DNA from 3 places in the Enterococcus sp. AMC2644 genome. Region 2 is predicted to be linked to each of the others. Evidence: a T-box and tRNA genes for the amino acid it is inferred to sense, from the RefSeq annotation. Region 2 holds a T-box; the other regions hold tRNA genes.
What was found. The T-box of region 2 lies ahead of serS (serine--tRNA ligase). A T-box ahead of a tRNA ligase gene usually reads a tRNA of that ligase, here a tRNA-Ser.
Positions count from the first base shown of each region.

Region 1: it encodes a tRNA-Ser, which carries the amino acid that the T-box ahead of serS (serine--tRNA ligase) is inferred to sense. The anticodon was not compared.
Region 3: it encodes a tRNA-Ser, which carries the amino acid that the T-box ahead of serS (serine--tRNA ligase) is inferred to sense. The anticodon was not compared.

Region 1 is NZ_CM177095.1:2,349,067-2,353,683, reverse strand. Features, by position in the region: gene AC4BC5_RS11500 (NCS2 family permease) at 1-1,191, opposite strand, end outside; gene AC4BC5_RS11495 (Cof-type HAD-IIB family hydrolase) at 1,477-2,280, shown strand; tRNA gene AC4BC5_RS11490 (tRNA-Ser) at 2,364-2,450, shown strand; gene AC4BC5_RS11485 (TetR/AcrR family transcriptional regulator) at 2,500-3,075, opposite strand; gene AC4BC5_RS11480 (threonine/serine exporter family protein) at 3,388-4,149, shown strand; gene AC4BC5_RS11475 (threonine/serine exporter family protein) at 4,146-4,613, shown strand.
Region 2 is NZ_CM177095.1:1,461,572-1,466,188, reverse strand. Features, by position in the region: rRNA gene AC4BC5_RS07185 (16S ribosomal RNA) at 1-59, opposite strand, end outside; gene croR (response regulator transcription factor CroR) at 766-1,455, shown strand; gene AC4BC5_RS07175 (sensor histidine kinase) at 1,445-2,614, shown strand; T-box leader at 2,666-2,867, shown strand; gene serS (serine--tRNA ligase) at 2,928-4,202, shown strand; gene AC4BC5_RS07165 (polysaccharide deacetylase family protein) at 4,312-4,617, shown strand, end outside.
Region 3 is NZ_CM177095.1:686,551-691,167, reverse strand. Features, by position in the region: gene AC4BC5_RS03375 (helix-turn-helix domain-containing protein) at 1-1,212, shown strand, start outside; gene AC4BC5_RS03370 (helix-turn-helix domain-containing protein) at 1,615-1,755, shown strand; tRNA gene AC4BC5_RS03365 (tRNA-Ser) at 1,856-1,943, shown strand; partial or broken gene AC4BC5_RS03360 (aminotransferase class V-fold PLP-dependent enzyme) at 2,056-2,698, shown strand; gene AC4BC5_RS03355 (hypothetical protein) at 2,755-2,952, shown strand; gene AC4BC5_RS03350 (hypothetical protein) at 3,072-3,674, opposite strand; gene AC4BC5_RS03345 (preprotein translocase subunit SecA) at 3,713-4,617, opposite strand, start outside.

The sequences.
Region 1 (4,617 bases), 890 kb from region 2:
TAGAATTAAAGCTGGTGCAGTTGCTTGAGCAGGTACAATGGCAATTAATGGTGAGAATAAACTGCTTAAGGCAAATAAAGCTGCTACCACGACAGATGTTAAACCAGTACGTCCACCCGCACCAATTCCTGCTGCTGATTCTACAAAAGTAGTTGTATTCGATGTTCCAAAGATTGCACCAATTGAAGTTGCTGTTGCATCAGCAAATAATGCTCGATCCATTTTTGTACTAAAACCTTTACTATCCTCTAACGCTGCTTCATCTTCTTTAGAAAAGATTCCTGTACGACGGCCTGTTCCAATGAAAGTACCAATCGTATCAAACGTATCTGAAAGACTAAAAGCAATAATTGTCATAATGACTTGAGGAATTTTTGATGAATCACTAAATAATGATTGCATCCCTTCCGCGCCAAAAGCTGCACCAAAAGTTGTTTTCAATTCACCAATTGAACTACCTAATGAATTAGCTTTCCAATCAATCGATCCTAAATCTACTACACCCATTAAAATACCAATAATCGTAGTTCCAACAATTCCTAATAAAACAGCGCCACGAACATTCATTACCACTAAGATTGTCATTAGCACTAAACCAATCAATGCAAGTATGATTGGTGCATTATTAAAGTTCGCCAAAGCTGGAACAATACCGCCATTCATTGTAACATTTACAGCTTGATCGCCTTCGACTGCAGAACTAGTAATCACATCTGAACTAGCTGAAAAGTTTAGTAAGTTGGCATTTTTTAGTCCGACATAAGCAACAAAAATACCGATTCCGCCACCAATTGCATTTTGCATGCTTTCGGGAATTGCACGAATAATCATTTTACGAATTTTAGTAATTGTAATAAAAATATTAATTAATCCGCAAATAAAGACCATTGCTAGTGCTTGTTGCCAAGTATAACCTAATCCAAAAACAACCGTAAATGTGAAAAAGGCATTTAATCCCATTCCTGGTGCTTGTGCGTAAGGGACGTTAGCAAATAACCCCATGATTAACGTACCGATAACTGATGCAATAATCGTTGCTAAGAAAACAGCTTGAAATGGCATACCAGAAGCTGACAGAATTGACGGATTAACAAATAAAATATAGCTCATTGCAAAAAATGTTGTAATCCCTGCTACGACTTCAGTTGATACATTTGTTTTGTTTTCCTTTAATTTGAAAAACTTTTCCATTATACATATTCACTCCTAAATTTAATTAAACACCGGAAAGAAAAAGAAAAATAAATGCGGTTTTAGGCTTTCCGTTGAACAATTACCGATTATAGTAAGCTTCTAGGTTTTTTTCAACATTTTATTAACAAATTTTTTAATAAATATAGTAATCGTTCGTGTTTAAGCCACCCATTTTTTAACAAACCTTATAGAACAAGGAATTTTCAAGTTCCCACATTTGTTAAATTGTTAGAATGTGTTACACTTTGGATGAGCATTTCATTTAAAGAAAGGAATCCTTTTATGTCTCGAAAATTAATTGCTATCGATTTAGATGGAACAACATTAAATAGTCAGTCTCTCATTAGCTCTCGAACAGCTGAGGTTTTAACCAAAGCAACTCAAGCAGGTCATTACGTTAGTATTGCAACCGGACGTCCTTTTCGTATGAGTGAACAATTTTATCGTCAGTTAAAATTAGATACACCTATGGTAAATTTCAATGGCGCTCTTGTCCACAAACCTTATCAAAAATGGGAATTCGAACGTGAATTATCCATTGAAAGAGATATTGCTTTTGAAATTTTGGCACAAAAAGAAAAACTAAATTTAGACTTTGTTGCAGCTGAAAATCGGGAAACATTCTATATTAATGATTTGAATGATTTTGAAGGTCATTTTTTTGCAACAGATAAAGTAACTGAGGCTAACTTATTTAGTAATTTAACAACGAATCCAACTTCGTTACTCGTTAAAACACAACATAAGTTTTCTGCATACGTTTCAGATTCATTGAAAAAACAATTTGAAAATAAAATCGATGTGCGCACATGGGGTGGTCCTAACGCTATTTTAGAGATTGTACCAAAAGGTGTCCAAAAAGCAATGTCCGTATCAGTAATTGCGGATTATCTAAAAATCGATCAAAAAGATGTGATTGCATTCGGTGATGAACATAACGATTTAGAATTAATCGATTATGCAGGTTGGGGTGTAGCAATGAGCAATGGTACACAACAACTAAAAGATATTGCAAATGACGTGACCGGAAAAACAAACGATGACGATGGTCTAGCTGACTATCTTGAAAAATACCTTTCACTATAAATTAATTGCCAGAGAACCTTCTCTGGTATTTTTTTATTTTTCACTTGCATTTTTTCCAAAAAAGGAAGAAAATATATCGATGTGGAGAGTTGGCAGAGTGGTAATGCACTGGACTCGAAATCCAGCGAGCCGTGTTAAGCGGTGCACGGGTTCAAATCCCGTACTCTCCTTAATAAACAAATAAAGCTGTCCAATTCATTTTTGGACAGCTTTATTGATTCAATCATCTTGTTCTTCGTTTTTCTTAGCTTCAATTGCTAAAATCGAATCAATTGTTTGTTGAATCACGGTAATAATCTGTTGACGTGTTGGTTCAATAACTCCTGAAGACATCAAAGCTGCTACACCTGTTACAGAAATCCAAATGCCTGTATGCAACGCTTTCAAATGTTCTTTAGACAAATTGGCATACTCTTTATGGTCATGAATTGTTTGACAAAAATGATCGTAAGATTGCTTATACATCAACTTACCACCACCATAGTTATCAATAAACAAAGCAATAAATAGCTTCGGATTTTTTTGAGATAAATCAATATAGTTGATTGCTAAATCCATCAATTTATCTCCCGTGTGCTCAACGGAAAAAACTTTTTTCTTTAAGTCTTCATAAACTGTTTCTACAAGTGTATTTTTTAAATCTTGCATATTTTCAAATTCAAGGTAGATGGGTTGTGTGGACACCCCCATTTTTTTTGCTACATTTCGAGCAGTAAAATTCGTAAAGCCATCTTTTGCGATAACTTCATAAGCTGCTTTCAAGATATGTTCACGTGTATATACTTTATGTCGCATAATAACCCCCCTCATCAAAATTTAATCTGTCAATGTTATTTTAACCGACATTCACGATTTTTTAAAGTGTTTTTATTAAAAAAAACAAAATTTAGATTTTTCATTAAAAAAATGATTTTTTCAAGGTTTATCTTCTCTTCCTTTTCATTTTAACAAGCGTTTCATTGGAAATTTTCGGAAAAGCAATGAAAGAATGCCTCCAAATATCATCGTTATGTTATTGAATTTCAGCAAACAATTCTTGTAGGTTTCTAAGCAAACAGATAGAATAAAATCATCTTAAAAAAATGAATTAGATAAAGGAGCTTCAAAATGACTGCATCAAAAGAATTAGTAGTAGAAACCTGTTTGTTAGCCGGGAAAATTATGATGGAAAGTGGTTCTGAAGTCTATCGTGTAGAAGACACAATGAAACGCATTGCAACAAATGCAAATGAACCCAATAGTGTCAGTTATGTAACAGCAACTGGTATTTTCATGGGGTTACGCACTAGCAATTATACTCAAGTTGAAAATGTTGGTACCCGCTCTATCAATTTAGAGAAAGTCGTTGCAGTCAATCAATTATCACGCGAATTTGCTGAACATAAAATTGATTTACTGACTTTGTATAACTCCTTAAAAAAAATCGATTACGATACACCAATGTTCCCAATTTGGTTACAAATTGTTTGTGCAGGCGTCATGAGCTGTTTGTTAATGTATGCTTTTGGTGGTTCATCCTATGATTTTATCTCTACATTTATTATTGGTATGATTGGCTTCTCAGTAAATTATTATGCCAATAAAACTTTAAAATTACAATTCTTCGACAATTTTTTAGCTTCTTTTATTATTGGGGCACTGGCGCTTTTAATGGTTAAACTTAGTTGGGCAAACAATGTTGATAATATTATCATCGGCGCTGTAATGCCTTTGGTTCCTGGTGTCGCTATTACAACCTCCTTTCGGGATATTTTAGCTGGACACTTAATTAGTGGCTTAGCTCGAGGAACAGAAGCCGTTATCATTGCCGCATCAATTGGTGTAGGTATAGCGACAGTCTTTATGCTATTTGGAGGGAATATTTTATGATGCTTTTCGTGCATATCATTGCTGGTTTTTTTAGTACGGTTGCTTTCGGAGTTCTAACCAATGTTCCTCGTCGAGCCCTTCTAGCAAGCGGGATTACTGGTTGTATTGGTTGGTTAGTCTATGTCAGTGTTTATACAAATGGTAGTCGCTTAGGTATTGCTAATTTTTTAGCAGCATTTGTTATAGGCTGTTTTAGTATTTTTTTCTCTCGAAAAAAACAAATTCCGATGATTATTTTTAATATTCCCAGTCTGGTTCCACTTGTTCCAGGAGGTCCCGCATATAAAGCAGTTCGTGAATTGGTCTTAGGAAATAACAGCATTGCCTTTGAAAATATCATGATTGTTATAATCACTGCTGGTAGCATTGCTGCCGCTTTCATGATGACAGGTTTAGTCGAACGGATTATAATCAAATGGAAAAAAAGTAGCCTTCATAAAAAGTTTAATAAAAAGATAAATTAATCAA
Region 2 (4,617 bases):
TGCATGTATTAGGCACGCCGCCAGCGTTCGTCCTGAGCCAGGATCAAACTCTCATAAAAAAATTTGAAACAATCTTTCGATTGTTAAGCTCAATAAAAAATTAACTTTGCTAGCTATTGCTTGCTTGTTGTATAACTTCTATCTAATAGAAGTGTCCTACACAATTGGTTCGTTTGCTTGCTTTGTTCAGTTTTCAAAGGTCTACTTTTGCTGTGTTAGCAACTTTTATATAATATCACTTCGACAATCGAATGTCAACTATATTTTAAAAGTTTTTTATTGAAGTGTTTTACTTCTTCACAGCGACTTTGTAATATTAACAAATGAATTGTTATTTGTCAACAAAATTTTTCAGTTATTTTGTTGTGATTACAACGTTTATAACCTCTTCAATTTTGACGACTTCGTTATAATATCATCTGTCATTTACTTCGTCAACTCTTTTTTTCAAAAAAGTTAAAGATTTTTTTGTCGCTTAGGACAAGTAATAATATACCAAGTTTTCTGTTATTCGTCAACAGAAAGAACATTGATATACCAACGTTTCTCATTACATCCCTTTCTTCTCTTTTCAAGACTAATTTCGTTCGTTTTTATAGCGAAATAACCCTTAAATTTTAAAATTATAGATTTATCGTTCGCCTTTATATTTCGTTTGCTTTTACAATTCCTTATATTCTCTAAAGATTAAGTGGAAATTTATCTATTTTCTCTATTTTTTGATAAAATACTATAAAATACTATTGTTCTATAGGAGGATATTATATGAAAATTTTAGTTGCAGATGATGATAAAGAAATTGTTGAACTGATTAGTATCTATTTACACAATGAAGGCTACGAAACAATAAAAGCTTACGATGGAAAGGAAGCTTTATCTAAAGTGCGTACAACGCCTGATATTGAGTTGTTAATCTTAGATATCATGATGCCTGAAGTTGATGGTATGCAAGTTGTAAAAACACTTCGCAAAGAATCACAAATTCCTATTATTATGTTAACTGCTAAAACAACGGATATGGATAAAATTAAAGGATTGGTTGCTGGTGCTGATGACTACGTGACAAAACCATTTAATCCATTAGAAGTAATGGCTCGCGTCAAATCACTTTTACGTCGAACTAAAATGCAAGTTGCTTCCTCACAACCAGATGTTTTAGAAGTAAGTTCATTGATTATTAATCGTGACTCACATGAAGTTAAAACAATTGATGGAAAAGAGATTCAATTAACTGCTTTGGAATTCGGAATCTTGTACTTACTTGCTTCACATCCGAACCGCGTTTTTAGTGCAGATGAAATTTTTGAACGGGTTTGGAAACAAGAAAGTGTCGTATCTGCAAAAACAGTTATGGTTCATGTCAGTCATTTGCGTGATAAAATTGAAGAAGCAACTGGCGGTGAAAAAATTATTCAAACAGTATGGGGAGTTGGATACAAAATAGATGCAAAATAAAGCAGAAAAAAGAAAACGAATCACGCTTACTTCTAAAGAAATCAGTGAACTATTTGCAGAAGCAATTGTCACGATCATTCTATTAATTATCGTGAACATTGCTATCTTGCTTATTCTTTCTTCTATTATAACAAACACACCTGCGTTAAATGAAGCTATCTTTGAATCGCGTAATAGTTTTGTCGAAAATTTTGATACTGAAATCTTTTTAAGTGGAAAAAATATTTTGGTTCCAGTTTTTCTTGTTTTGGACATTGCTTTCTTATACTGGCGATTAATTCGTCGCTATCGTCAAATGCAATTACGACATATTATTAGCGAGCTTCATTATATTGCAGAAGGAAATTATGACCATCGTATTCCGTTTGAACTACGAGGTGATTTGAATCGCGTAGTGAGCAGTATCAATGGCTTAGTCGATAGTACAGTTGCTGCTATCGAAGAGGAACGGAAAATTGAAAAATCAAAAGATGAGTTAATAACTAATGTCAGCCATGATATTCGTACTCCCTTAACCTCCATTATTGGTTATTTGGGACTAATTGAAGATCGACAATACCATTCGGAAGAAGATTTATTGAAATACACGCACACAGCATATATAAAAGCAAAACAAATGAAATCACTTGTTGATGACCTATTTGAATATACAAAAGTGAGACAGCCTAGTGTTCCGATTAATTTAATTAAATTTGATATGGTACAACTTGTTGAACAATTGGCAGCTGATTTTGAACTGGAAGCGAGTAAAAAAGGAATTGATGTACAAACTGTTGCGCAACCGCCACAAATTTTAATGGATGGGGACACCGAAAAACTAGTTCGCGTCTTTAATAACTTATTAACTAATGCTTTAAAATATGGTAAAGGCGCGACGAAAATTGTAATGGAAGTAGAAAAAGTAGGTACTGAGGTCGTGATTACAGTTAAAAACAATGGCAAAATGATTCCAAAGCGAGCATTAGACTCACTTTTTGACCGTTTCTATCGAGTAGAAGAATCACGTTCACAAGAAACAGGTGGTACTGGTTTAGGATTAGCAATTGCTCAAAGCATCGTCGCTTTACACGGAGGCTATATTTATGCTAAATCTTCTCATACATGGACTTCTTTTATTATCCATTTACCATTACACCGCAACAAATTACCACAACCCTAATAACAACGGTTGACGAAAATACAAAATTCAGCTATGCTAAAACCAATTAAATAGAGAATATGCAAAGAACCTAGTACAAAATAGACTTTTAGTTAAGAGAACTGATGGTTGGTGAAAATCAGTAAAAGCTATTTGGGAATCCAGTTCTTATAATGCGTCTTTTGAAAGAAAGAACCTTCCCTCAGGTTACGAGGTCAAGTGCGGCAATTGGCCGAACTTGGGTGGCACCGCGAACAACTATTTCGTCCCAAGCTATTTTGCTAGGGATGAAATAGTTTTTTATTTTATTTATATAACAATAGGAGGAAAAATGATGTTAGATATTAAAATGATTCGTCAAAATTTTGATACTGTACAACAAAAACTAAAGACACGTGGCGTTTCTGAAGAAATTCTCGCTGAGTTTCTAAAATTAGATGAAGACCGTCGTGGCTTGTTAGTTCAAGTTGAAGATTTAAAAAAATACCGCAATGATGTTTCGGCAGAAATTGCTCAATTAAAACGTAATAAAGAAGATGCTACTGCCAAAATTACTGAAATGAAAGAGGTTGGTGGCAAAATTAAAGCCTTGGATGGTGAAATCTCTCAAATTGATGAACAATTGAAAGTTATTGCTACGACTTTACCGAATATTCCACATGAAAGTACACCAATCGGGGCAGATGAAGATGACAATGTAGAAGTTCGTCGTTGGAGTGAGCCTCCACTATTAGATTTTGAAGCAAAACCTCACTGGGAAATTGCTGAAAACTTAGGTATTTTAGATTTCGAACGTGGAGCAAAAGTTTCTGGTAGCCGCTTTGTTTACTATACTGGTTTAGGCGCACGCTTAGAACGCGCATTGTATAATTTCATGTTAGATCAACATGTCTACGAACATGGCTACACTGAAATGATTACTCCCTATGCTGTAAATAGCCAAGCAATGTTTGGAACTGGCCAATTTCCAAAATTTAAAGAAGATGTTTTTCAACTAGAAAACTCTGATTTAACTTTAATTCCTACAGCTGAAGTTCCTTTAACAAACTATTACAGCAACGAAATTTTAGAACAAGAACAATTACCAATTTATTTCACAGCACTCAGCCCAGCTTTTCGTTCAGAAGCAGGCAGTGCAGGTCGTGATACTCGTGGACTAATTCGTTTGCATCAATTCAATAAAGTCGAAATGGTAAAATTCAGTGACGCCAAGCATTCTTATGATGAATTAGAAAAAATGACCGCAGACGCCGAATCAATTTTACAAAAACTAAATTTACCTTACCGTGTTATGGCATTGTCAACGGGCGATATGGGCTTCTCTGCAGCTAAAACTTATGATTTAGAGGTTTGGATTCCAGCACAAGACACCTATCGCGAAATCAGTTCATGCTCTAACTGTGAAGACTTCCAAGCACGTCGAGCGATGATTCGTTATCGTGATACAGATAATAAAATTCAATATGCACACACACTAAATGGTTCTGGATTAGCAGTGGGCCGAACAGTAGCTGCTGTATTGGAAAATTATCAAAATGCGGATGGCAGTGTAACGATTCCTGAAGTATTAGTTCCATACATGGGTGGATTAACAAAAATTGAAAAATAAAAACAGTACCGTAAATGAAAATTTCATTTACGGTATTTTCATTGATTGAATATTTCAATCGTGTTACAGTGGTAGTAATTACTTTTATAAAAATGAAAGAAGAGGGCTTATGACTACAGAAAACACAAAAAATAGACGCAGCGATCGACACTCAGGACAATCACCAAAGAAACTTCCATATTTTCTGTGGATTGCATTTCTTGTATGCGTGCTGATTATCGTCAGTGGTGGAACATATGTAGTGTATGGCAAGATCCAAGAACAACAGCTTCAAGCAAAACTTGATGAAGAGACAACTAATTTAGTTGGCAAAATTGAGCTAGAGCAAGAAAAAAGTGGTGTCGCTAGTGAAAAAAAAGAGCTAAATGACGATACTATCAAAGAAATTATTTATATTCCAAAAGAAGAAAAACTT
Region 3 (4,617 bases), 780 kb from region 2:
TTAAAGATTAATAGTACTGAATTTGAAATAGAGCTTGAAATCGATGGCAACTATTCTAATAAAATACTGCTTTCTCATTATTTAAGCGAATCATTATGTTTGAAACTAATTATTGCTTTTTTTAAAAATGAGTTCAAATCCGTAGAAGATTTTGCTGAAAAGAACTTTGTTAGTTATTCTGTTGCCTATAATGCTTTTCAAGTAATCAAAAAAGAACTCAAACAGTATCAAATTCATTTTAAAAAGAGAAAGATAACAGGTAATCAGCAGAACATTTTTTCTTTTTTATGTAGCCTATTTTCTATTACTAATTTGAATAAGTCAGAAATTTATAAAATGAAAACAGTGAAACAAGCCGAGCTTCTTGTTGATAATTTAAAGGAGAATTTCCAACTAACCAGTTATGAAAAGGAAAAATTTTTTCATTACCTGGCTATTTATCTAGAACATTATGATAGTGGTAATGGTTGGGGTGAACAAAAGGTCAATCATTTTTTAATGTTGTCTTATTTTGCTCCAATTAAAGAAATTTTCCCAAATGTTTCAGATAATCTTGTGTATACGATTGTCGTCTGGCTGTTTATTAACGATAAGTTGGAACAAGATTTTGTTGGAGGAAATTTTGGAACAACCGTCGAGCAAGTCAATCATGACTTTATCCAATTATTCGAGAAAAGATTTAGTGTACTAAATCAAAACTTAAAAATTCAGCTTCAGACGAAATTAACTAAGCTCCATTTCAATATTTTTCATCAGTCATTGAATATGTTTGATGACGTTGAGTTGAATGTAACCTTCTTCCAACAAAACTATCCTGAGTTTTATAAATTTTCATTTCAGTATGTTCAATCACTAACTAAACAGTTTCCAGAACTATCACTGTTTAGAGTCTATTTGTTTTTTAATTATTTAATGATTTTGATTAATGTCATTCCAATTGACCTAATCACAGAACCAGTAAAAATATTGGTTGATTTTTCATATGGGGACAATTATAACCGTTTTATCAAGAAAAACTTGTCCTTTTATATTAATTTAAATGTTGTTACTGTTGATTCAACAACTAAACCAGATGTGGTTATTACAAACGTGAATAAACTTTATGAAAAAGATCAAATGGAGGTTGTTGTCTGGTTAGATCCCCCCAGGTCTGTTGATTGGGTAAACTTGACGAACATTTTATTAGATATCCAAGCTGAAAAATTTGAATAACTAGAGAAAGAAAGTCAAAACTACGAAAACATAGAAAGGTGATAAAGCATGTTTATATCACCTAATATTCAACGTAAAATAAATATTTTGAATTATTTAGATGAGCAGTCAACAACAGGTGTTACTGCTCAAGTATCTGAATACATTGAAGTTGAAAACAATTAGATAACATTAAGATATATTAGTGAGTTAAACGACGATTTAAAACAACTGTATCCAGAAAATCAACTTTATATTAATGTTTCAGTGAGTGTCTTTACCGCCATCGAGAAAATACTAATTTTGATAAAAACTTTCATTTATTATTTTCGTGGACAATTACTTATCATTGAATTAATCAATGAATTACTAAGCGAATGATTTCTGCAGAAGAATTTTGCGAAAATAATCACACTAGTTATCTTGAGAAAAGAAGTGGACAAATTAAATCGGTTTATTCATTCTTTTGATATACGAATAATTGTATCTTATCAAGTAAAAATACGTGGATACGAAAGCAAGATAAGAAATTTTTGGCTTGAAATTTTCATGCAATATCAGTGAAGTATTTTTAATTTTCCTAAAATGAGGAATAATTAGATAATATTTTGATTTTATATATTGTATACTTATGAAGTAGAGATACAAGGTGTTTGTTTCTTTTGGGGAAGTACTCAAGTGGCTGAAGAGGCGCCCCTGCTAAGGGTGTAGGTCGAGAGATCGATGCGAGGGTTCAAATCCCTCCTTCTCCGTTTCAAATAATAAATACGTTGAGATGGATTTCCATTTCAACGTATTTATTATTTATACTTGGAATTATATAAATTTAAATACATTAAAAGAAATAATGAGTGTAGAAAATGTATGACAGTGTATCATTTTTCAGCTGATACAGACGTGTTGACAAAACCTGTTTTAGAAAAAGCCCAAAAAGAGTTAGTGAATTATCAAGATAGCGAAGTATCCGTAATGAAAATGAGTTATCGTTCTTCCTTATTTGACAAAATTATGAAAGATGCTGAGCAACTATTTAAGAGAATTATTGCAGATTCCTGATGTTGGAAAAGTGCCGATTGTTGCGGATATGTTTTCAAATATTTTATCGAATAACTACCGTGTGGAAGATTTTGGTTTAATATATGCAAGTGCACAAAAAAGTATTGGTCCATCTGGATTGACGATTGTGATTATTCGTGAAGATTTATTAAATACAGAATTGATATTTACTTCAGCATTAGACTATGCGGTGCAGGCCTAAAATAATTCATTGCATAAAACGCCTCCAACATTTGCAATTTATACTGCTACGCGAATTTTTGAATGGTTAAAATATTTGGGTGGTGTACCTGAAATCATCAAACAAGACCAAGAAAAAGCACAACTTTTATATGATGAAATTGATTCATCTGACTTATTTATCAGTCAAGTGGTCAAAGAATATCGTTCAGTCGGTGACATGTGAGCTAGTTTGTACAATACTTTTCCTAAAGAAGGCGTCGATGCCTAGGTTGTTGTTTTTATGAAAAAATTTGAAGAAGAAAACGGGGCGAAATTAAACGTTCGGTGAATTTTCCAACGATAGAAATGAGTTTTGATTCTCCTTATCGTCTGACGATTATCAATCGCAATATTCTTAATATGTTGGGTATTGTTTCTTCAACGATTGCCAACGTCGACATTAATGAAAACGATGAGACAAAAATCAAAAACGTGTTGAGTCAATTAGCGACCACTGTCAACGTCGTACGTGTGAGCAATTAAGAATTTTGAAATTATCTAATAGATAGCAAAGCATCGAGAAAGACATTTATCCCGGTTGATATTTGAATAATCGGGATAAATGTCTTTTTTGTGTTTGGAATAATTGTCCAATAGAGAAACTAAGGAAATTCGATATCGAAGGATCCATCTCTATCTTTTACTAATTCAGATAGTAAAAAGTTTCTTAAGACTTCTAAATAAATAACTTCTCTCATTTCTGAAAATGAACGACGAGCCTCTACCTGAAATTCAAAAATAGGGCGATGTTGCCCCCAATTCCTGCCGTTTATAACAGACTTTAGCTGTTGTAAGTTATCAGATTGTTCAATCCAAAGGCTATCCAATGATTTTAGAATAACTATTCGTTGAAAAAATAACTGTTGAGAACTATCAGGCATAACAAATTGAATTTGTTGTTTTTGTTTTTTTGTAAGATCAAATAAAAAGTTCTTAACTTTTTTCCTTGAAAATGAAGTCAAATTATCTAATTCGCATGTGTTAAAATTGTAATCAATATTATTATAGATAAAATCGCTTAATGCTTGTAAATTTAAATTCTCTTTTTTATTTACAAATAATTCAATAGAATTATTAATACAGATATCAATGATATCAGATAACTGTATTGGGGAGGCAGTCATAATTTTGTTCCGCATAGCATAGATATTATCTCTTTGTATTGTAATAATAGAATCAAATTCTAAAGTTGTTTGTCGTCCCATAATTTCTTGATTTTTACGATTAGTTTGAGATCTATTAATTAGTTTAGTATATTTTTTTTCTTTAAAGTTTCTTGATCAGATATGCTATTATTATCAATTTTTTCTTTTAGTTCTTCGCGTTTTTTAGAGGCCCATTTTGGAGCACTTTCAATCACAATTTTATCTTCCATGGATACATAAAAAACACTATCACCTGGATCTCCTTGACGACCAGCTCTTCCTCGAAGTTGATTGTCAATACGATCACTAGTCATTCGTTCAGTACCAACGACTAATAGTCCCCCTTTGTTTCTAGCATCCTCTTCTAATTTAATATCAGTACCACGCCCAGCCATAGAAGTGGCGACAGTAACAGCTCCTTTTTTCCCAGCTTCTGAGATAATCCAAGATTCTTTCGACGCGGTGGTAGCGTTTAGTAAATTATGAGGAATACGATTTTTTAATAAGACTAAAGAATATAAGTTAGACATGAAAACAGAACCGGTTTCTATAAGAACAGGCCGCTCGTGATCAAGAGCATTTTTTACAGCATCTAGAGAGGACATAATCTTACCCTGGTTGGTAATGTATACTAAGTCTTTGTGATCTTTCCGTTTAATTGGTTTATTTGTTGGTATTTCAATCACGTCAAGATTATAAGTTTCACGAAATTCTTCTGCATCTGTTTTGGCAGTACCAGTCATTCCAGAGAGAATGTCAAATTTTCTAAATAAATTTTGGTAGGTAATGGATCCCATTGAACGACTTTCTGTGGATATTTTTACTCCCTCTTTTGCTTCCAAAGCTTGATGTAATCCGGCCTGAAGCTTCGTGCCAACTAGTTTTCGTCCATTAGCTTCATCTAACAGTAAAACTTCGTTCTCTTCTACTACATAGTCTTTGTCAACAATCAGCAAATAGTTTGCTCGTAAAGCAATAACTAAATGACGATAAAGGTCTTTCC